Regions from separate parts of the Rhizobium sp. KNZ14-9A genome, predicted to be linked through region 3. Evidence: riboswitches for the same ligand, from Rfam matches in the RefSeq annotation. Region 3 holds a riboswitch; each other region holds the start of a gene.
The links. A riboswitch is a leader RNA that binds a small molecule or an ion and turns the genes downstream of it on or off. The one in region 3 is predicted to bind cobalamin.
Positions count from the first base shown of each region.

Region 1: linked by a shared signal. The riboswitch ahead of metE (5-methyltetrahydropteroyltriglutamate--homocysteine S-methyltransferase) and the one ahead of cobU (bifunctional adenosylcobinamide kinase/adenosylcobinamide-phosphate guanylyltransferase) in region 3 are both predicted to bind cobalamin.
Region 2: linked by a shared signal. The riboswitch ahead of bluB (5,6-dimethylbenzimidazole synthase) and the one ahead of cobU (bifunctional adenosylcobinamide kinase/adenosylcobinamide-phosphate guanylyltransferase) in region 3 are both predicted to bind cobalamin.

Region 1 covers NZ_JBPGXB010000002.1:4,310,142-4,317,182, forward strand. Annotated here, with positions in the region: partial or broken gene ACR9ZQ_RS28100 (cytochrome c biogenesis protein DipZ) at 1-1,035, shown strand, start outside; gene ACR9ZQ_RS28105 (TIGR03862 family flavoprotein) at 1,022-2,233, opposite strand; gene ACR9ZQ_RS28110 (MerR family transcriptional regulator) at 2,272-2,694, opposite strand; gene ACR9ZQ_RS28115 (heavy metal translocating P-type ATPase) at 2,766-5,081, shown strand; cobalamin riboswitch at 5,122-5,327, shown strand; gene metE (5-methyltetrahydropteroyltriglutamate--homocysteine S-methyltransferase) at 5,435-7,041, shown strand, end outside.
Region 2 covers NZ_JBPGXB010000002.1:1,710,317-1,717,357, forward strand. Annotated here, with positions in the region: gene ACR9ZQ_RS14990 (3-deoxy-7-phosphoheptulonate synthase) at 1-511, opposite strand, end outside; gene ACR9ZQ_RS14995 (MFS transporter) at 752-2,188, opposite strand; cobalamin riboswitch at 2,331-2,520, shown strand; gene bluB (5,6-dimethylbenzimidazole synthase) at 2,563-3,264, shown strand; gene ACR9ZQ_RS15005 (MFS transporter) at 3,282-4,826, opposite strand; gene ACR9ZQ_RS15010 (LysR family transcriptional regulator) at 4,961-5,815, shown strand; gene ACR9ZQ_RS15015 (DUF2865 domain-containing protein) at 5,845-6,927, opposite strand.
Region 3 covers NZ_JBPGXB010000002.1:883,294-890,334, forward strand. Annotated here, with positions in the region: gene ACR9ZQ_RS10495 (chloride channel protein) at 1-828, opposite strand, end outside; cobalamin riboswitch at 1,036-1,429, shown strand; gene cobU (bifunctional adenosylcobinamide kinase/adenosylcobinamide-phosphate guanylyltransferase) at 1,782-2,306, shown strand; gene cobW (cobalamin biosynthesis protein CobW) at 2,311-3,357, shown strand; partial or broken gene cobN (cobaltochelatase subunit CobN) at 3,367-7,041, shown strand, end outside.

The sequences.
Region 1 (7,041 bases), 3.4 Mb from region 3:
GGCAACCCAGCTGCAACGAGCGGCAACTCGATGATAATGGCGATGAAGCCGAAGGGTGCCGCCGAGCAACTGCCGGTCGAAGGCCAGATGCCGCCGCTTGATGGGGCCGTGCAATGGCTGAATTCAGGGCCGCTGACGGCCGAGCAGTTGAAGGGCAAGGTCGTGCTCGTCGACTTCTGGACCTATTCCTGCATCAACTGCCTGCGCGCCATTCCCTATGTCGAAGCCTGGGCTGAAAACTACAAGGATCAAGGCCTCGTTGTCATCAGCGTGCATTCGCCGGAATTCGCCTTCGAGAAGAATGTCGACAATGTGAAGAAGGCGATTTCCGATCTCGGCATCACCTATCCGGTCGCAGTCGATAACAATTATGCGATCTGGCGGGCCTTCGACAATGAATACTGGCCGGCGCATTATTTCATCGATGCGAAGGGGGAGATACGCCACCATCATTTCGGCGAAGGCGATTACGACCAGTCCGAACGGGTAATCTAGCAACTGTTGGCCGAAGCCGGCAAGACCGGCATTTCCAGCGATATCGTCGATGTGAAGGCGACCGGTGCCGAAGCTGCCTCCGATACAGCGAATGTGCAGTCTCCGGAAACCTATGTTGGTTATTCCCGCTCGCAGAACTTCGTCGATGACAAGGGCACGGTCAACGATGCTGCTCATGATTATGTCGCCGCAACGCCCAAGCTCAATGAGTGGGGTCTCACCGGCAACTGGACGGTCGGCCCTGAACAGGCAACGCTGAACGGCGCCGATGGCAGCATCTACTACCGCTTCCATGCCCGCGACCTGCATCTGGTTCTCGGACCTGGTGCGGATGGCAAGCCGGTGCGCTTCAAGGTGACGGTCGACGGCAAGGCGCCGGGCGACGGGCATGGCGTGGATACGGATGCCGACGGCAATGGCATGGTGACGGGACAGCGGCTCTACCAGCTGGTGCGTGAAGCCGGGCCGGTCGGCGACCACACGTTCGAGATCCACTTCCTCGATCCCCGCGTGCAGGCTTTCGCCTTCACATTTGGCTGAGACAGTCCTCTATCCCTTTCGCCGCGGCTCGTCCCGTGGCGAAACAGGCCGTCAGCAGATAGCCGCCCGTCGGCGCCTCCCAATCCAGCATCTCTCCGGCTGCAAAGACGCCGGGGAGATGTTTCAGCATATAGGTCTCGTCGATTTCGCTGAAGGCGATGCCGCCGGCAGAGGATATGGCCTCGGCGATGGGGCGTGGGCGCAGCAGCGGGATCGGCAGGGACTTGATGGCGGCAGCGAGTTTGTTCGGATCGTTGCGATCGGCTTCCGGCACTAGCTCGCGCAGAAGTGCTGGCTTCACACCGTCGAGACCCGCTCCCTTGCGCAGGCGGTTGGAAAAACTCGTCTTGGCATCCTGCCGGGAGAGATCGCGAGACAGGCGATCGAGGGTGCGGCCGGGAGCAAGGTCGATCGAGAGGGTTGCCTTACCATGCTGCAACAGGTCGTCACGCAAAGCGGCCGAGTGGGCATAGACGAGGCTGCCTTCGATGCCGTGTTTACTAATGACGAATTCGCCTGGAAATGTCCCCGCGCCTGATGTTGCCGTCACCGATTTCAGCGGCTCTCCGGCGAAGCGATCACGGAAGAGTTCGCTCCAGGCGACATCGAAGCCGCAATTGGCGGGGCGAAACGGCGCAATCACTATGCCGCGTTCGGAGAGTAGCGGCAGCCAACCGGTATCCGAGCCGAGACGCGGATAGCTGGCGCCGCCGAGTGCGAGCAGTGTGGCGTCGCATGATATGGTCTTGCTGCCGTCGGGTGTTTCGAAAACATGGCCGCCTTCTGCAAAGCCGATCCATCGGTGGCGGGTGAAGAAGCTGACGCCGCGGGCTTCCAGACGGGCGAGCCAGGCGCGCAGCAACGGCGAGGCCTTCATGACATTGGGAAAGACCCGGCCGGAGGAACCGACGAAGGTTTCGGTGCCGAGGTCTGCCGCCCAGGCGCGGATGTCGGCCGGGGTGAAGGCGTCGAGGGCGGCGCGTAGATGGGGATTGGCACCGCCAAAGCGGGTAGCGAAGCGCTCGTAGTCTTCGGAATGGGTGATGTTGAGGCCGGACTTGCCGGCGAGCAAGAACTTGCGGGCAAAGGTCGGCATCGCATCATAGATGGAAACGGCATGGCCGCTTGCCGACAATACTTCGGCTGCCGAAAGGCCGGCCGGGCCGCCACCGATGACTGCGATCGTCTTCTGGTTCATAGCGCCTTCTTGGCGCGGGCGGTCGGCGAGCGCAAGTCTCAGTGATGCGGATGCACGCACTTGCCATGGTCGGCGAGCACCTCGATGACCCGACATTGATCGACGCGGCCATGGCCGCAGCCCTCGACCATCTGCTCCAGTTCCGCCTTCAGGGCATTGAGGCTGCGGATGCGCTGTTCCACCTCGATCAAGCGGGCCTTGGCGATGGCGTCGGCGGAAGCGCAGGACTGGTAAGGGTCGTCCTGCAGCTGCAGCAATGTGCGGATTGCATCGATCTCGAAGCCGAGTTCGCGGGCGTGGCGGATGAAGGTGAGGCGGTTGAGGTCCGATGGCTCGTAGGAGCGTTGATTGCCCTCGCTGCGGCTCGGCGCAGACAACAGGCCGATGCCCTCATAATAGCGGATCGTCGGCACCTTGACGCCGCTCTGGCGGGCGGCTTCACCGATGGTGATCTTTTTCATGATTTTCCTCTTGCACCTCTAGTCGCTAGAGGATGTAGGAACGATACTGCTTACAAGCAAGGATCGAAATCATGAGCGAAGCAGCACAGGCACGGTACCGGGTTGGCGGAATGGATTGCGCCGCCTGCGCAACGAAAATCGATACCGCCGTCAGACGCGTGCCCGGCGTCGAAGACGTCTCCGTGTCGGTGACAGCAGGCACGATGACGGTGCGCCACGATGGCAGCAGCGATCTCAAGGCGATCGAGAAGAGGGTGACCGGCCTCGGCTATTCGGTTGCTCCGCTCACCGGCAAGGCTCCTGCTCGCGAGAGCAAGACCGGTCATGACCATGCGCATCACGACCACGATCATGGGCACGACCATGACCACGATCACGATCACGATCACGATGGGCATGAGCATCATGATCACGACCATCACGATCATGACCACGAAGGCCATGATCACGATCATGCCGGTCACGATCATTCGCACAGCGCCGAGGAGGTCGAGGGGCTGCACGGCCATGATCATGGGCCGATGACCGGTCCCTGGTGGCAGAGCAAGAAAGGCCGGTTGACGATCCTTTCCGGCCTCGCACTCGTTGCCGCCTACTTGCTCGGCCATCTGGTGCCGTCGATTGCCCCCTATGCTTTCATCGTTGCCATGCTGGTCGGGCTGGTGCCGATTGCCCGCCGCGCGGTCATGGCCGCCCTTTCTGGCACGCCCTTTTCGATCGAGATGCTGATGACGATTGCCGCTGTCGGCGCTGTCATCATCAATGCGGGGGAAGAGGCGGCGACGGTCGTCTTCCTGTTCCTCGTCGGCGAATTGCTGGAAGGCGTGGCTGCCGGCAAGGCGCGCGCCAGCATCCAGTCGCTGACGACGCTGGTGCCTAAGAATGCGCTGCTCGAGACGGGCGGCGAGGTGAAGGAAGTGCCAGCTGAGACGCTTTCCGTCGGCTCCGTCATTCTCGTGCGTCCGGGAGACCGGATTTCCGCCGACGGGACAATTGTTTCCGGCGAAAGCGCTATCGATGAGGCGCCGGTGACGGGCGAAAGCACGCCGGTTCGCAAGGGCGCAGGCGAGATGGTCTTCGCCGGCACGGTCAATGGCGATGCGGCGCTGCGCGTCCGTGTCACGGCCGCTGCCGAGGACAATACGATTGCCCGCGTCGTCAAGCTGGTGGAGGAAGCCCAGGAATCGAAGGCTCCGACGGAGCGCTTCATCGATCGCTTCTCCCGCTATTATACGCCTGGTGTCGTCGTCGTGGCGGCTCTGGTCGCCGTTTTGCCGCCGTTGCTGATGGGCGGGGCATGGGGTGAATGGGTCTATAAGGGTCTCGCAATCCTGCTGATCGGCTGCCCCTGTGCGCTTGTCATTTCCACGCCGGCGGCGATTGCCGCCTCGCTTTCGGCGGGTGCGCGCCGCGGTCTGCTGATGAAGGGTGGGGCGGTTCTGGAATCGCTTGGGAAGGTGACGGCCGTTGCCTTCGACAAAACCGGTACGCTGACCGAAGGCAAACCGCAGGTCACCGATATAATTTCCTACGGACGCACCGAGGCAGAGGTGCTTTCGCGCGCTGCTGTTCTGGAGCAGGGCTCCAGCCATCCGCTGGCGCTGGCAATCCTCAATCGGGCCAAGGCCGATGGAGTACCCGTGCCGCCGGCTTTCGAAGTCGAAGCGCTGCCCGGCAAGGGCATGACCGGCAAGGTAGGTGGGGAGACGCTCGATCTCCTGTCGCCGCCGGCTGCGCGCGAGCGCGGGGCGCTGAATGCGGAGCAGGACGAACAGGTCGCGGTGCTGAACGGCGCGGGCAAGAGCGTCTCGGTGCTGCTCGTCAATGGTGTCGCCGCCGGTCTCATTGCCATGCGCGACGAACCTCGTGAAGACGCAAAGAGCGGGCTTGCGACGCTGAAGGCAGCTGGCGTGCGCGCCATCATGCTGACCGGCGACAACAAGCGCACGGCGGCAGCCGTTGCCGGCGATCTCGGCATCGACTGGCGCGGCGAACTCCTGCCGCAGGACAAGCAGCGCATTGTTGGCGAACTGAAGAAGGAAGGTCTGTTCGTCGCCAAGGTGGGTGACGGCATTAATGACGCGCCGGCACTTGCCGCTGCCGATGTCGGCATCGCCATGGGCGGCGGCACCGACGTGGCGCTGGAGACGGCGGATGCGGCTGTGCTGCATGGGCGTGTCGGCGACGTAGCCCGGATGATCGACCTTTCGAAGCGGACGATGCGCAATATCTTTCAGAACATCACCATCGCGCTCGGGCTGAAGGCCGTGTTCCTGGTTACCACCATCATCGGCATCACCGGCCTGTGGCCGGCGATCCTCGCCGATACGGGTGCGACCGTGCTGGTGACGATGAATGCACTTCGGCTTCTTCAGATAAAGACATAAAGATTTCTTTATATCATATTGACGTTGCGATGCGGCGGGTGCATGCTTGCCGCATCGTTGGTTCTTGGGATCTGTTGATCCCAAGCTAAGAGGGAATTCGGTGCGGCCATCGCCAAGACCGAAGCTGCCCCCGCAACTGTAAGCGGATAGACACCGTCCTTCGACGTCACTGGTAAGACGCCCGGGAAGACTGGACGATGTCGATGACCCGCAAGCCAGGAGACCTGCCGCGATAGATAACGTCCACGGGCGGGGTGTCCCGGTGTGCCGCTTGCGCGAGACGGCATTCCCATGGCCGTATCTCGTCGATGCGTTGCGCCGCAGCCTTGCCCATAACCTTCGGGGTAAGGAAAATGACTATCAAGACTGCAAATCTCGGCTTTCCCAGGATCGGAAAGCATCGCGAACTCAAATTCGCACTGGAGAGCTACTGGGCCGGCAAATCCGATGCCGGCGCGCTTCTCGATGTCGCGAAGCGGCTGCGGGCGGAAAACTGGCTCCTGCAGAAGCAGAAGGGGATCGACGTCATCCCCTCGAACGATTTCTCGCTTTACGACCATGTGCTCGACACGGCGGTCATGGTCGGCGCCATTCCCGCCGCCTATGGCTGGAAGGGCGGGCAAGTTTCTCTCGACACCTATTTCGCGATGGCGCGCGGCTCCACCGGCGAAGAGGCGCATGTCGATTGCGGCCATCAGCACCATCACGGGCATGGCGCGCCGGCGCTGGAAATGACGAAATGGTTCGACACGAACTACCACTACATGGTGCCGGAACTCGGCCCCGATCAGACCTTTGCCCTGACGGCGAACAAGCCACTTGATGCCTTCGTCGAGGCCAAGACACTTGGCATCCACACCCGGCCGGTCATCCTCGGTCCGGTTACCTTCCTGAAACTCGCCAAGGGAAGCGAAGAAGGTTTTGCGCCGATTGACCTGCTTGCACGCTTGTTGCCTGTTTATACAAAAGTACTGGCAGAACTTCGTGCAGCCGGTGTCGACTGGGTGCAGATCGACGAACCTTGCTTCGTGCTCGATCTTTCACAGGAAGAGCAGGCAGCACTGCAGCATACCTATCGTGCGCTGCATGAATTGGTGCCCGACCTGAAGATCATGGTCGCCACCTATTTCGGCGCGATCGGCGACAATCTGCCGACGGCGCTCTCGCTCCCGGTTGCCGGCCTGCATGTCGATCTCGTTCGCGCTCCACAGCAGATCGATGCCCTTTTCAAGGCACCCAGCGATCTGACATTTTCGCTTGGCGTCATCGACGGGCGCAATATCTGGAAGGCAGACCTTGCGGCGATCCGGGAGAGGATCGAGCCGCTTGTCCAGCACTTTGGTGCGGACCGGCTACAGATCGCGCCGTCCTGCTCGCTGCTGCACGCGCCGATCGATCTGGAACTGGAGAGCGGGCTGGATGGTGAGATGAAATCATGGCTCGCCTTCGCTGCCCAGAAGCTTGATGAGCTCGCAGCGCTCGGTGATGCCGGCAAGGCCTCCCAGGTGATTGCGGCAGCCTCGCAGGCCGTTGCATCGCGCGCCGTATCTACGCGCGTACATGATCTGAAGGTCAGACAGCGGGTTGCCGCGATCGACGAGGCGATGAAGACACGCAGCAGCGATTTTGCCGAGCGGACCGGACTGCAGGAGCGTAAGCTTCGCTTGCCGCTGTTCCCGACGACGACGATCGGCTCCTTCCCGCAGACATCAGATGTTCGAAAGTCCCGCTCCGCTTTCACCAAGGGCACGATCAGCGAGGCGGATTATGATGCCTTTCTGAAAAAGGAGACCGAAGCGGCGATCCGCTGGCAGGAGGAAATCGGCCTCGACGTGCTTGTCCACGGCGAATTCGAGCGCAACGACATGGTGCAGTATTTCGGTGAGCAGCTTTCCGGCTTCGCCTTCACTCAACATGCCTGGGTGCAGAGCTATGGCTCCCGTTACGTCCGACCGCCTGT
Region 2 (7,041 bases), 830 kb from region 3:
TCTGGCTTTCGGTCGTGCGCGCGCCGATGGCGCCGTAGCTGACGAGATCGGCGATATATTGCGGCGTGATCGTATCGAGGAATTCGCAGCCGGCCGGCAGGCCCATGGCGTTGATGTCGAGCAGCAGGCGGCGCGCGAGGCGCAGGCCTTCCTCGATCCGGTAGCTGCCATCCAGATGCGGGTCGTTCATCAGGCCCTTCCAGCCGACGGTGGTGCGGGGCTTTTCGAAATAGACGCGCATGACGATTTCGAGATCGCCGGAAAGACGTCGTCGCTGCTCGACGAGACGGCCGGCATATTCGCGGGCAGCCGCCGGATCATGGATCGAACAGGGGCCGATGATGACCAGCTGGCGGTCGTCCTGACCGGTGAGGATATTGTGGATCGTGTCGCGCGTGCTGGTCACGGTCTTGGTAACAGCGGCGTCACGCGGAATTTCCGAGATGATATCGGCAGGTTTGGTCAGCGGGGTGATCTCGACGATGCGCAGATCATCAATAGTGTCAGTCACGGTATGCTCTCCTGTTGGTCATACCGTGGCGGAACAAAAAAGCCGCCAGGTTGACTAGCGGCTGTTCGGGTTGTCGTCGCGTTAGTTTCGGTTACGCACAGACCCGCATCCGCTGGAAGCAGCGGTACGAATAAAATCGCGATGCGTAAACGGACGAAATCGACATGCGGCTTATGTAGCCATGCCGATCGGAATTGTCACGTAGAATCTGTGAGGAAAAACGACAGATCCGTGAAGTTTTCAGCGGCTCTCCGCCATTGCCTGTCCGTGGGCCTGTCCCTGGGCCTCTTCCGGTTCTGCCGCCTCGGCATGTCTGTTCTTGTGGCGGCGTGTCGTCAGCTCCTCGCCGGCATTGGCGGGCAGGCGCAGGAAAGTGATGCAGGCAAGTGCTGATATCGCCGCTACGATGAAGAAAGCGATATGAAAATCCGAGACCAAAAGCTTGCCGCCGTGGAAGCTCGAGGAGATTTCCAGGATCGTGCCGGCTACCGCAACGCCCATGGCCATGGAGATGCGCTGCGCCACCGCGTTGATGGCAGTCGCCTGGCTGCTGTCGGCCTCGTCCACATCGCCGAAGACCATGGCATTGACGCCCGAAAAGGCCATGGAGCGGAGGAGGCCGCCGACAAGAAGACAGCCCATGATGACATACATCGGCGTTTCGGCAGTGAAGAAGCCATTCACGCCGAGGAAGATTGCCGCGAGGAAGGTCGTCAGCGCGATGACGTTGCGGAAGCCGAAGGCGTTATAGGTGCGGTTGGCCGCAAATTTCGAGCCCATGGAGCCAAGAGCGCTGATGAAGGTGATCGAGCCTGACTGCAGCGGCGTCAGGCCGAAGCCGAGCTGCAGCATCAGCGGCATCAGGAAGGGCAGCGCGCCCAGGCCCATGCGGAAATTCGAGGCGCCGAGGATTGCCGCCCGGAACATCGGGTAACGAAACATCTTGGGGTCGAGCAGCGGATGCGGCGTGCGCCTGGCATGCACGAAATAGAGGATGCCGGAGAGGACGCCGACGGCGACAGTGACATAGCCGTAGATGACGGGAACGGCGGGCAGGCTGATGACGGAGAGGCCGAATACGAAACCGGCAAAGCCGATACCCGACAGGAAGAAGCCCGGAAAATCCATCGGCTTCGGGCTGCGCGGCTCGACGGCCGGCAGGAAACGGGTGACGAGGACGATGCCGATAATGCCGATCGGCACATTGATCCAGAAGATCCAGTGCCAGCTGAGATATGTCGTCAGGAAGCCGCCGATCGGCGGGCCCATGATCGGGCCGATCAGCGCCGGAATGGTCAGCCATGCCATGGCATTCACCAGTTGGTGACGTGGCGTGCCACGCACCAAGAGCAATCGCCCGACCGGCGTCATCATCGAGCCGCCGGCACCCTGGATGAGGCGGGAGATAACGAAGGCGGCGATGGAATTGGAGAATGCGCAGGCGACCGAGCCAACCATGAAAACGAAGATCGCCAGGCGGAAGATGTTGCGTGCGCCGAAGCGGTCCGACATCCAGCCGCTGATCGGGATGAAGATTGCGAGCGCCACGAGGTAGCTCGTTACCGCAAGTTTCAGCGCGATCGGCGAGGTGCCTATATCGGCAGCAATCGCCGGCAGGCTGGTGGCGATCACGGTCGAATCCATCTGTTCCATGAACAGGGCGACCGCAAGGATCATCGGCGTTAGACGGGACACGGGCAACCGGAAGGCAATGAGAGAGGATTCGGCGCCAGCGGCGTCGGGTCTCGTTCTAGGCCAGCATTTTCAGCCTGTCCACGAAATGAATGTCGCATGCAGCTTGCCGCCATGCCGTTTCCGCGCCATAGATCACCCGTCAGGTGCCCGCTTTCACAAGCGGGAGAATCGGGAATCCGGCGCAAGACCGGAACGTGCCCAACGCTGTAAGGCCGACGCTTGCCGCATAGAATGCCACTGGCCGCAAGGCCGGGAAGGTAGCGGTCAAGCGGATGACGCCAAGTCAGAAGACCGGCCTGGCAAGATAGACCCAACCCGCGCGGACGGCGGGCGGTTGCGTTGTTGGGGATTTGACGATGCGACCCATTGATGATGCCGTTTGCCCGGCATCCAGCTTTTCTGCGGCCGAACGCGAGGCCGTCTATCACGCGATCATGACGCGGCGTGACGTGCGCAGCCAGTTCCTGCCCGATCCCTTGCCGGATGATCTGGTGACGCGTCTTTTGACCGCCGCGCATCACGCGCCCTCGGTCGGCTTCATGCAGCCGTGGAATTTCATTCTGGTGAAGAGCGTCGAGGTAAGGGCGCGGGTACGCGATGCCTTCCTTAGGGCGAATGAAGAAGCGGCCCGCATGTTCGACGGCGAGCGGCAGGAGCAATACCGTTCGCTGAAGCTCGAAGGCATTGTCCAGGCGCCGCTCGGCATCTGCGTGACCTGCGATCCAACCCGCAGCGGCAGCGTGGTGCTGGGGCGCACGCATAATCCGCGTATGGACAGCTATTCCACCGTCTGCGCCATCCAGAACCTGTGGCTTGCTGCTCGCGCCGAAGGGGTGGGCATCGGCTGGGTCAGCATTTTTCGCGAGGGTGACCTGAAGGAGATCCTCGGCATTCCCGATCACATCGAGATGGTCGCCTGGCTCTGCGCCGGCTTCGTCGACCGGCTCTATGATAAGCCGGAACTGGCGGTCAAAGGCTGGCGGCAGCGGATGGCGCTGGAAGAGCTGGTTTTCCATGACGGCTGGGGGCAGGTGGAAAGCGAGGCCGCGCCGGTCTGAGCCGGCGCGGGTGTGCATCATTCTGCCGGCTGGGTGCCGCAATCCTCGGCGCAGGCCGGCGTCTTCCAATGGGCGAAGACGAGGAAGCTTGCGGCGGCGAGAAGCCAGACACCAATCGCGCCATAGAGCATGACGCCACCGAAGCCTGCGACCAGCGCATCATGCACCGTCCCGGCCGGAATGTCTGGCAGGGAGGCAATGTTGCCGGCGGAGATCCGTTCGGCGAGCAGGCGCAGGTCGCCGGCATCCGTCGAGGTTGGCAAGGTGCTCTTGAGGTGGGAGAGCACGCCGCTGAACAGGATGAAGCCCATGACGGCGATGTTGATGGCGAGCGAGATCATCCGGGCGCTCATGTCGATGCCGGAAGCCATGCCGGCGCGATCGCTGGAGACAGCGCCTGTCGTCGTATTGGTGACCGGAGTGTTGGTGAAGCCAAGCCCGATGCCGGCAAGCAGCGCGCCAGGCAGCATCGTCAGCCAGCTTGGCGCGGCGGCGGCACTGCCTGATTTCATCAGCAGGAAGCCGAGCCCGATGGTGAAAAGGCCGCCGGGAATGATGATGCCCGGCCGATAGCGCAGCATGAGCCGTTCGGCGAGCGGCGGTACGACGAGCGTCGGCAGCGTATAGGCAAGCAGCGCCAGACCCGCGGCCACACTGCCATAACCGAGACCGGCTTCATACCAGATCGGCAGATAGATCATGAAGGGCCAGAAGCTGATATTCATGGCAGCCGAGCCGATGATGGCGCCCGAGAAGGCGCGGATGCCGAAGACCGAGGCATCGAACATCGGTCGCGGGTTCAGCCTCTCGGCGAAGATGAAGGCGACGAGGCTTGCCGCGGAAAGTCCGATAATGGCAAGCGCGGTAGGGCTGGCAAAGCCGAGAGCCGGACCCTGGGTGATGAAGAAAGCGAGGCAGAAGACCGCCAGCGAAAGGGTGGCGATGCCGGCGATATCGAGCCGTCCTGCAGCGGGGTCACGCAATTCCTCAACACCCGTTACGGCAAGGGCCACCGTCACGGCAGCCAGCACGGCATGGATGAGGAAGACCCATTGCCAGCCGGCGGCTGCTACGATCGCAACGCCTATGATCGGGCCAAAGCCGAGGCCGATGCCGAAGATGATGCCCCACCAGCCGAAGGCCATGCTGCGGGCTCTGCCCTCCGGGAATTGATGGGAGAGGACGGCCACCTGGCAGATCAGCATCACGCCGCCGCTCATGCCCTGCAGAAAGCGAGCAACGATTAGCAGCGAAACATCCTGAGCAAGGCCGGCAATCAGCGAGGTGAGGCCAAAGGCGGCAATGCCGATCAGGAAGACGCGCTTGCGGCCGTAGCGATCGGCTAATGTGCCTGCTGCCATCAGCACCGTCGTCACGGCGATCGTATAGGCATTCATGATCCATTGCAGCGCGCTGAAATCGGCATGCAGCACCTTTTCCAGCGTCGGCAGGATTGCCGGTACGCTCGATATTTCAAGGCCGAACATCAGTGAGGAGAGGCAGGCCGCCATCAGGGCGACGATGCCTCTGATACGTGAGGATGGAGGGGAGGCAGAGGTCATGCTTTGGCCTTTCGACGTTGAGACTTACAAGGGTGACATCCGTTGTCGTCCATTTGCGTCAGCATAAGCAGAGCTTGATCATTACAGAATTGGATGATTGACTATTTCAGACACAACAATTTCGGATAGATCCAATGACCATGCTCGATGTCGATTCCGTTCAGGCTTTCGTGACGATCGCCGAGAACAAGAGCTTCACCCGCGCCGCCAATGAGCTCGGCAGCACGCAAGGGGCGATCAGCGTCAAGCTCAAACGGCTGGAGGAGCGGCTCGGCCATCGGCTGATCGAACGCACGCCGCGGCTGGTGCGGCTTTCGGCACAGGGGGCGGTATTTCTTGATGCCGCACGGGAATTCCTCGCTGCCCATGACCGGGCGATCGCGGCACTTTCCTCGTCGCGCCGTCATTTCAGGCTGGGCATTGCGGCCCATGTCGCCGGCCCGGAAGTGCCGACGCTGCTTGCGCGCCTCAATGCCCATGATCCGGGGCTGACGATCGAGGTGCGGCTCGACAATTCCTGCGAGTTGCTCGCCGCCTTCGATCGCGGCGACCTGGATGCGGCGATCGTCCGTCGGGACGAGGACCGGCGCGACGGCGAGGTTCTGGCACCGGAGCATTTCGGCTGGTTTGCAACGCCGCAATTCGAATATCGCCGCGGCGAACCGCTGCGTCTTGCAGCACTGTCGCCCAACTGCAAGGTGCGGGATGTCTGCACCCGGGCGCTCGATGCGGCCGGCATTCCCTGGGCGGAAGTCTTCCTCGGCGGAGGCTCTTCGGCTGTGACAGCAGCCGTTTCAGCCGGGCTTGCCGTCTCGACCTTCTCCCATCGTCTGGCGCCTGTCGGCACGATCGAGGTCAGCGAGCGCTTCGGCCTGCCGGCGCTGCCATCCTCCGAGGTCGTGCTGCATTCGACACTGACGGATGCCAAGTCGCGTGCGGCGCTGCGCACACTGGCGGCAGCCTTCCGGGAGCACCGCTCGTCAAACTGAAGATGCGATTTTGATTGCCGATATCGTGGTTATTGCTGTTGTTGGGGCTGCGGGCCTGATGTCGCCGGATTGGTGAGATCGATCTTGCCCTGATCGCCGGCCAGGAATTGCGGGCCAACCTGGCGCACCTTGTTGCTGGCGGGGTCGTAGGGACGATCCGGCACCTGCGCCTGCGGGGCGGGCGGGGCGCTCGCAGCCTTCGGTGCTTCCATATGGATCGTGGTGATCGAACCCTTCGGCTCAGGCGCCGGCGCATAGGCTGCCTGGCTCTTGCGCATTTCCTCGTAATAGGCGGTCAGATTGCAGGAGCAGGCGGATTTTTCGCCGGGTGCGCGGGTCTTGTAGGCGAAGGCATTCTTCATCGCGCCATAGGGGGCGCCCGTTGCCGTCGAGATCATGTTCGAGGCTTCGGCGCTGGAGATGTCGCGGTAATAGAGCTCCGTCTCCACACCAGGGCACATCTTGGCGCAGGTCGCGGCATCGCGGCCGAAATCGACCGAGGTTGCATTATTGCTGATCGGGAAGAAGCCACCGTCGCAGGTGCGTACGCAGATGGTGCTGACGGGCGAGAGCATTTCCGCCCGCGGCAGGCCGTAACGCTCGCCGCCGCCAAGCGGAATGAAGGTGTCGCCGCGCATGGCCTGCTCCTCGATGGAAGGAGCCGGAGCATAGGCATCACCCTGCGCAGGTTCGCTAAAGCTGTCGCTGTTGCAGCCATTGTCTTCGAGTGCGGCCATCAGCCCCTCGCGGGCCGGATCGGCACCACCCTGGCGCAACTCGTTGCGGCGGTCCTGCAGGTAGCGGATATTGTCCACCATCTTGGCTTCGGACTGCTCGAGCTCCTCACAGAAGCCGGCATTTTCGCCGCCGACGACGACCATGCTGCCCGACGTGCAGCCGTAGCGGCGCAGATCGCCGCGCACCTTGCGCAATTCCAGGTTCTGTTCGGCAAGCGCGCCCGCATATTGGCGCATCTCGACCCCATTCGTGCCGATCGATTGCGGCAAATCGGCAAGACGCCCGCGCAGATCCTCACAGATCGCATTGGTCTCAGCGGCTGCCGGAACCGCGAATGCCAGAAAGAAGACGAGATACAGGTTTCGGCGCTTCACGAGGTCGTCCCGGAATGAGAAAGTATCTATCGGTCAATTGCGGCTTCAACCGACCGCGCTTTGTCTTAACGTATTTCCCTTAATAGGCTCGAAGTAATTCCTAGCGCATTTTTG
Region 3 (7,041 bases):
CGCCAGCTCCTCGACGAAGGAGACGCCCTGCATGATGAGGATGCCGATGCCGGCGCAGAAGGCGCCAAGGGCGATCGCCGGCACGTAATCGGCGGGCTGGACAGCGCCGAAGCTGCCGACATCGATGATGAAATCGCTGCCGGAGAGCAGGCGGGCGACCAGTGTAGCGACGAGGGCGGCGACGACGACAGGCGTCAGCGAGACGATGGTGTAGGTGCCGATGATCAGCTCGAAGGCATAGAAGGCGCCCGTCAGCGGTGCATTGAAGGCGGCGGCGATGGCGCCGGCTGCACCGCAGCCGACGAGGACACGCATGTCGGAGCGGCGCAGCTGCAGCTTCAGGCCGAATTTCGAGGCTATGCCGGCTGCAAGCTGCGTATAGCCGGCCTCCAGACCGACGGATGCGCCGAAGCCGTTGGAAACGAGATTCTGGATGGCGACGAGAATGCTGTCCGTCAGCGACAGGCGGCCGCCATGCAGGGCATTGGCCTCAATCGGGTCGACCATCGGTTTCTTGCGCCATCTGGCGAGAATGAAGATCAACAGGCCGAGCAGCATGCCGCCGGCAACCGGGGCCGTCATCAGCAGGAACTTGCTGTCGATTTGCGAGGCACTGAGCCTCGTCGTGCCGTCTATGCCGAAGATCAGCCTGTGCATCTCTTCCGAGACATAGCTCATGGCGGTGACCGCAAGCCCCGAGGCGATACCGACGAGCGCGCCGGCAAAGACCATTCCCATTTCGCTGTGTCGGATGAGCGCGCGCAGGCGTCCCGGATCAAAGACGGTGCCGAGAGGGCCGAGGCGGCGAATATCCATTCGGGAGAGCATCATGGGGAAACTAGGCGGCAGGAGTGGGGGTCAAGGGCGGAGCCGGCATCCGCATGAGCGGCAATTGCGGCAAAATACCGACTGAGCCGTAAAGTTTTTGTGACGTAAACCTTTGATTAAAGACGATAATATCGGTAGTGTAAGTCGAGATGATCTCTGTGTGCACCCGGTGCACCGATTGACATGCCCGGGGCGGAAGCCTAACCATGAATTGACATAATGGATGGTTCCGGATCGGCCTTACGCCTTCCGGATGAAAAGGGAATGTGACGGGGCGGACCCAAGCCGGGCGCCTTCATCACAGCCGACCCCGCGACTGTAGAGCAGTCAGGGTCTTCCGTCCGGTATTTTAACCGTTGTGCTGACAGCCTCGCATTCTGCAGGCGGGCAAGGCGGGATAAGTGCCGGAAAAGCCACTGGAATGCATCGTGATCAGCCGGGGCAGGACGCCTCTATCTCTACGAATTGTCCGCCTTTTCACGAGACGCAGCCGGGAAGGCGAGGCAGATCCGCTGGCACGACCAGGGGCGACCGTATCAGGTCGCCCCTGTCGCGGCCGATAACTGCGAGCCAGGAGACCTGCCATCCGTGCCGGGCATAATGCCCATACTGGGCCGTTTGCCCGCTGCCAGCACGGAGGTTGTCTTGGCTGAAGGATTTGATTCAGCGCTGCCTCTGGTGGTGCGTGTGAAAGGTGTCGGTTCGGTATCCCCTGATGGGATGCGTCTGGTGCCTGTTGGTGGACGTTACCCGGCGTGACTTTCCTCTCCTCCCTCATTCCTGTGCTTGTCACAGGAATCCAGCCACGGCGCGTCCGCGCAGTGAATGAATCTACGCCGTCGTTGAGTGAGTTCTCTTGTGCCCAAGGACTTGGGCACGCTGGATCCCTGTGACAAGCACAGGGATGAGGGAGGTGGGTGGAGCCGCGCCTTCGCTCCAAGGGCGGCCGTGGCATGACCAAGAGCCTTCTCAACGCCACCTTCATCCTCGGCGGCGCCCGCTCCGGCAAATCCCGCTTCGCCGAAAACCTCGTCACCACAAGCGGCCTCGACCGCCACTACATCGCCACAGGCCGCGCCTGGGATGACGAAATGCAGGCGCGTATCGACCAGCACAAGGCCGACCGCGGCCCCTCCTGGACCACGCATGAGGAACCGCTCGACCTTACCGAGCGCCTTGCGGCAATCGACGGCGAGGGCAGGGCTGTTCTCGTTGATTGCCTGACGCTGTGGCTCACCAACCTGATGATGGAGGGGCGCGATATCGCCGCCCAGTCCGCCGCCCTTGCCGCCTTTCTACCGCAGGCAAAGGCGCGGCTCGTCATCGTTTCCAATGAAGTCGGCCTCGGCATCGTGCCTGAGAACCGCATGGCGCGGGAGTTTCGCGACCATGCCGGCCGGCTGCACCAGATGATCGCGGCTTCGGCCGACGACGTGTATTTTATCGCGGCAGGTCTGCCGCTGAAAATGAAGGGTTAAATCCATGCAGCAGAAAATTCCCGCAACCGTCATCACCGGCTTCCTAGGTGCGGGCAAGACGACAATGATCCGCAACCTGCTCACAAATGCCGGCGGCAAGAAGATTGCGCTCATCATCAACGAGTTCGGCGATCTCGGCGTCGATGGCGATGTGCTGAAGGGCTGCGGGGCGGAGAATTGCACCGAGGACGATATTATCGAGCTCACCAATGGCTGCATCTGCTGCACGGTCGCCGACGATTTCATTCCGACCATGACCAAGCTTCTTGAGCGCGAGCAGCGACCGGACCATATCATCATCGAGACCTCGGGCCTTGCCTTGCCACAGCCGCTGGTCGCCGCCTTCAACTGGCCGGACATCAGAAGCGAAGTCACCGTTGACGGCGTGATCACCGTGGTCGACAGCGCCGCTGTTGCCGCAGGTCGTTTTGCCGATGACCATGATGCTGTCGATGCACGCCGCGTCGAGGATGAATCGCTCGATCATGAAAGCCCGATCGAGGAGCTCTTCGAGGATCAGCTGACCTGCGCTGATCTGATCGTGCTCAACAAGACCGACCTGATCGACGCTGACGGCCTTGGCCGTGTGAAGAGCGAAGTCGCCTCGCGCATCGCCCGCAAGCCTGTGATGATCGAGGCCAGGAATGGCGACGTGCCGGCAAGCGTGCTGCTCGGCCTCGGCATCGGCACGGAAGACGATATCGTCAACCGCAAGTCCCATCACGAGCTGGAGCATGAGGACGGCACGCCGCACGATCACGACGAATTCGACAGTTTCGTCGTCGAGCTTGGCGCTATCGCCGATACATCAGGTTTCGTCGAGAAGCTGAAGGGCATTATCGCCGAGCATGACGTGCTGCGCCTCAAGGGCTTCATCGATGTCTCCGGCAAGCCGATGCGCCTGCAGCTGCAGGCCGTGGGTGCCCGCATCGACCAGTATTTCGACCGCGCCTGGACCCCGGGCGAAGCACGCAGCACGCGCCTCGTCGTCATCGGCCTGCACGAGATGGATCAGGACGCGGTGCGCAAGGCGATCGTGGCACTGGTCTAAGGGGTTTCGATGCACCTGCTTCTGGCTCAACAGGGAACGATCAGCGACGGGGACGAGGCCATCGACCTCGGCCAGTCGCCGGGCGATGTCCTGTTCCTCTCGGCGGCCGACACCGAGCTTGCGGCGATCGCTGCGGCTCATTCCGGCGGGGCGAGCGGGCATACGCTCAGGCTTGCGAGCCTGATGAGCCTGAAGCATCCGATGTCGGTCGATACCTACGTCCAGCGCACGGCGCGACATGCGAAGCTGATCATCGTGCGGGCGCTGGGTGGGGCGAGCTACTTTCACTATGCGCTGGAGGCGCTGCATGCGGTTGCCGATCGTAACGGGGCGCTGATTGCGGTGCTGCCAGGCGATGCGCGGCCGGATGCGGGGCTGACGCCGTTTTCCAATGTGTCGCTCGATGATCTGAATGCGCTGTGGGCGTATCTGATCGAGGGCGGCGACGCCAATGCGCAAGGCTTTCTTGCCTACGCTTCGGCGATGCTCTCGGGGGCAGAGAAGCCGGCGCCAGCCGCGCCGCTGATGAAGGCGGGGATCTGGTGGCCGGGGCGAGGGCTTGTCGGGGTTGAGGAGTGGCGGCGGCTTGCCAAAGCCGAAGTTCGAGTCCGGCAGGGAACGCCAGCTACTGTCGCCATCGCCTTCTACCGCGCCCTCGTGCAGAGCGGCGAAACCAAGCCCGTTGAAGCCTTGATCGAAGCCCTCCAGCAGCAAGGCCTGCGCCCGTTGCCGGTCTTCGCCTACAGCCTCAAGGATCCCGTCTCCAAGGGCATCCTCGAATCCATCTTCGCCGAACTGAAGCCCGAGGTCGTCATCAACACGACAGGCTTTGCCGTCTCCGCACCCGGCGCCGATCGCGAGCCGACGGTGCTGGAGGCTAACGACGCGATCGTGCTGCAGGCAATCTTCTCCGCCTCGTCGCGAGAGGCCTGGGCCGGCTCGTCGCAAGGGCTCTCGGCGCGTGATCTCGGCATGAATGTCGCGCTGCCGGAGGTGGATGGCAGGGTGCTGTCGCGTGCCGTCTCCTTCAAATCAGCCGCGCGCTATGACGTTGCTGTCGAGGCCAACATCGTTTCCAGCGAGCCGGATGAGGCGCGCATGAACTATGTGGCATCGCTTGCCGCCAACTGGGCGCGGCTGCGGCAGATGCCGTTGGAGAGCAGGCGAGTTGCGCTCGTCATGGCGAACTATCCGAACCGTGACGGACGGCTCGGCAATGGCGTCGGCCTCGATACGCCGGCCGGCACCATCGAGGTAATGCGAGCGATGGAGAAGGCCGGTTATCCGGTCGCCGATATTCCTGGTGATGGTGATGCGCTGATACGGCACCTGATGGCGGGGCCGACCAATTCCGGCTTCGATGGCAAGGTCGTGCGCGAGCAGCTTTCCCTGAGTCGATACAAGGATTTCCTGGGATCTCTTCCCGTTCAGATTCAGGATGAAGTCAGCACGCGCTGGGGTGTGCCGGAGGCCGATCCCTATGTCCGCGATGGCGCTTTTGCGCTGCCTTTCGCCCGGTTCGGCGACTTGCTGATCGGTATCCAGCCGGCGCGCGGTTATAATATCGATCCGAAGGAAAGTTATCACTCGCCCGATCTCGTGCCGCCGCACGGCTATCTCGCCTTCTATGCTTTCCTGCGCGAGGAATTCTGCGCACAGGCAGTGATCCACATGGGCAAGCACGGCAATCTGGAATGGCTGCCGGGCAAGGCACTAGCGCTATCGGAGACCTGCTATCCCGAGGCGATCCTCGGGCCGCTGCCGCATCTCTATCCCTTCATCGTCAACGATCCCGGCGAGGGCACGCAGGCGAAACGCCGCACGGCTGCAGTTATCATCGACCATCTGACGCCACCGCTGACACGGGCCGAAAGCTATGGGCCGCTCAAGGATCTGGAAGCGCTGGTCGACGAATATTACGAGGCATCGGGCGGCGATCCGCGCCGCATCCGGCTGCTCAGCCGGCAGATCCTCGATCTCGTTGCCGATATCGGGCTGGATCGGGATGCGGGCATCGCCAAGGGCGAGGCCGAAGGTGAGGCGCTGAAGAAGCTTGATGCCTATCTCTGCGACCTCAAGGAAATGCAGATCCGCGATGGGCTGCATGTGTTTGGCGTGTCGCCTGAAGGGCGGTTGCTGACGGATCTGACTGTGGCGCTGGCGCGGGTGCCGCGCGGGCTAGGTGAGGGTGGAGATGCGAGCCTGCAGCGGGCGATTGCTGGGGATGCTGGGTTGGGCGCTGTGCCTGTAACACCCCCCTCTGTCCTGCCGGACATCTCCCCCACAAGGGGGGAGATCGAATTGGGGCAACCATCTCCCCAAACAACAGATGTAGCGCGACAGTCTGGCGTATTGCCGATCTCCCCCTTGTGGGGGAGATGTCCGGCAGGACAGAGGGGGGTAACCCCACATTCGACCCTCTCGACTGCGACATGGCCGCCTCTTGGACCGGCCCAAGACCGCCAATCCTCGCCGACCTAATCGACGCCCCCTGGCGCACGAACGGCGACACCGTCGAACGCATCGAGCTGCTTGCAGCCAAGCTTGTCTCCGGCGAAATCACCTGCCCACCTCCCTGGTCCCAAACCAGAAGCGTGCTCGATGAAATCGAAGCTCGTCTCAAACCTTCGATCCTCGCCTGCGGCCCGGCCGAGATCGCCAGTCTGCTGCGCGGCATCGACGGCCGTTTCGTGCCGCCCGGGCCATCCGGCGCGCCGACACGCGGGCGGCCGGATGTGCTGCCGACGGGGCGGAATTTCTATTCGGTGGACAGTCGCGCTGTGCCGACGCCCGCCGCCTACGAACTCGGCAAGAAATCCGCCGAACTGCTGATCCGCCGCTATGTGCAGGATCACGGCGAATGGCCCGTCTCCTTCGGGCTGACGGCCTGGGGCACGTCCAACATGCGCACTGGCGGTGACGATATCGCGCAAGCCTTGGCGCTGATCGGCGTCAAGCCGGTCTGGGACATGGCGTCCCGTCGCGTCACCGGCTACGAGATCATCCCGCCGGCCATGCTGCGGCGGCCGCGGGTCGACGTGACGCTGCGGATCTCCGGCTTCTTCCGCGATGCTTTTCCCGAGCAGATCGCGCTCTTCGACAAGGCGATCCGCGCGGTCGGTGCGCTGGAGGAGGATGCAACCGACAACCCGATTGCCGGGCGCATGCGCGGCGAGACGGCACGGCTGACCGCTGCCGGGCTTGACGAGAAGGCCGCGGCAAAGCGGGCCGGCTATCGCATCTTCGGGTCGAAGCCCGGCGCCTATGGTGCGGGTTTGCAGGCGCTGATCGATGAGAAGGGCTGGGAGCGGCGTGCGGATCTGGCCGAGGCCTATCTCGTCTGGGGCAGTTATGCCTATGGCGCGGGTGAAGAGGGACAGGCCGAACGCGGGCTCTTCGAGGAGCGGCTGCGGTCCATTCAGGCGGTCGTCCAGAACCAGGACAATCGTGAGCACGACCTGCTCGACAGCGACGATTATTACCAGTTCGAAGGCGGCATGGCGGCGGCGGCCGAAGTGCTCGGCGGTGCGCGGCCGGCGATCTATCACAACGACCATTCGCGGCCGGAAAAGCCTGTTATCCGTTCGCTTGAAGAAGAGATCGGGCGCGTGGTGCGCGGGCGCGTCGTCAATCCGAAATGGATCGAGGGCGTCATGCGCCACGGCTACAAGGGCGCCTTCGAGA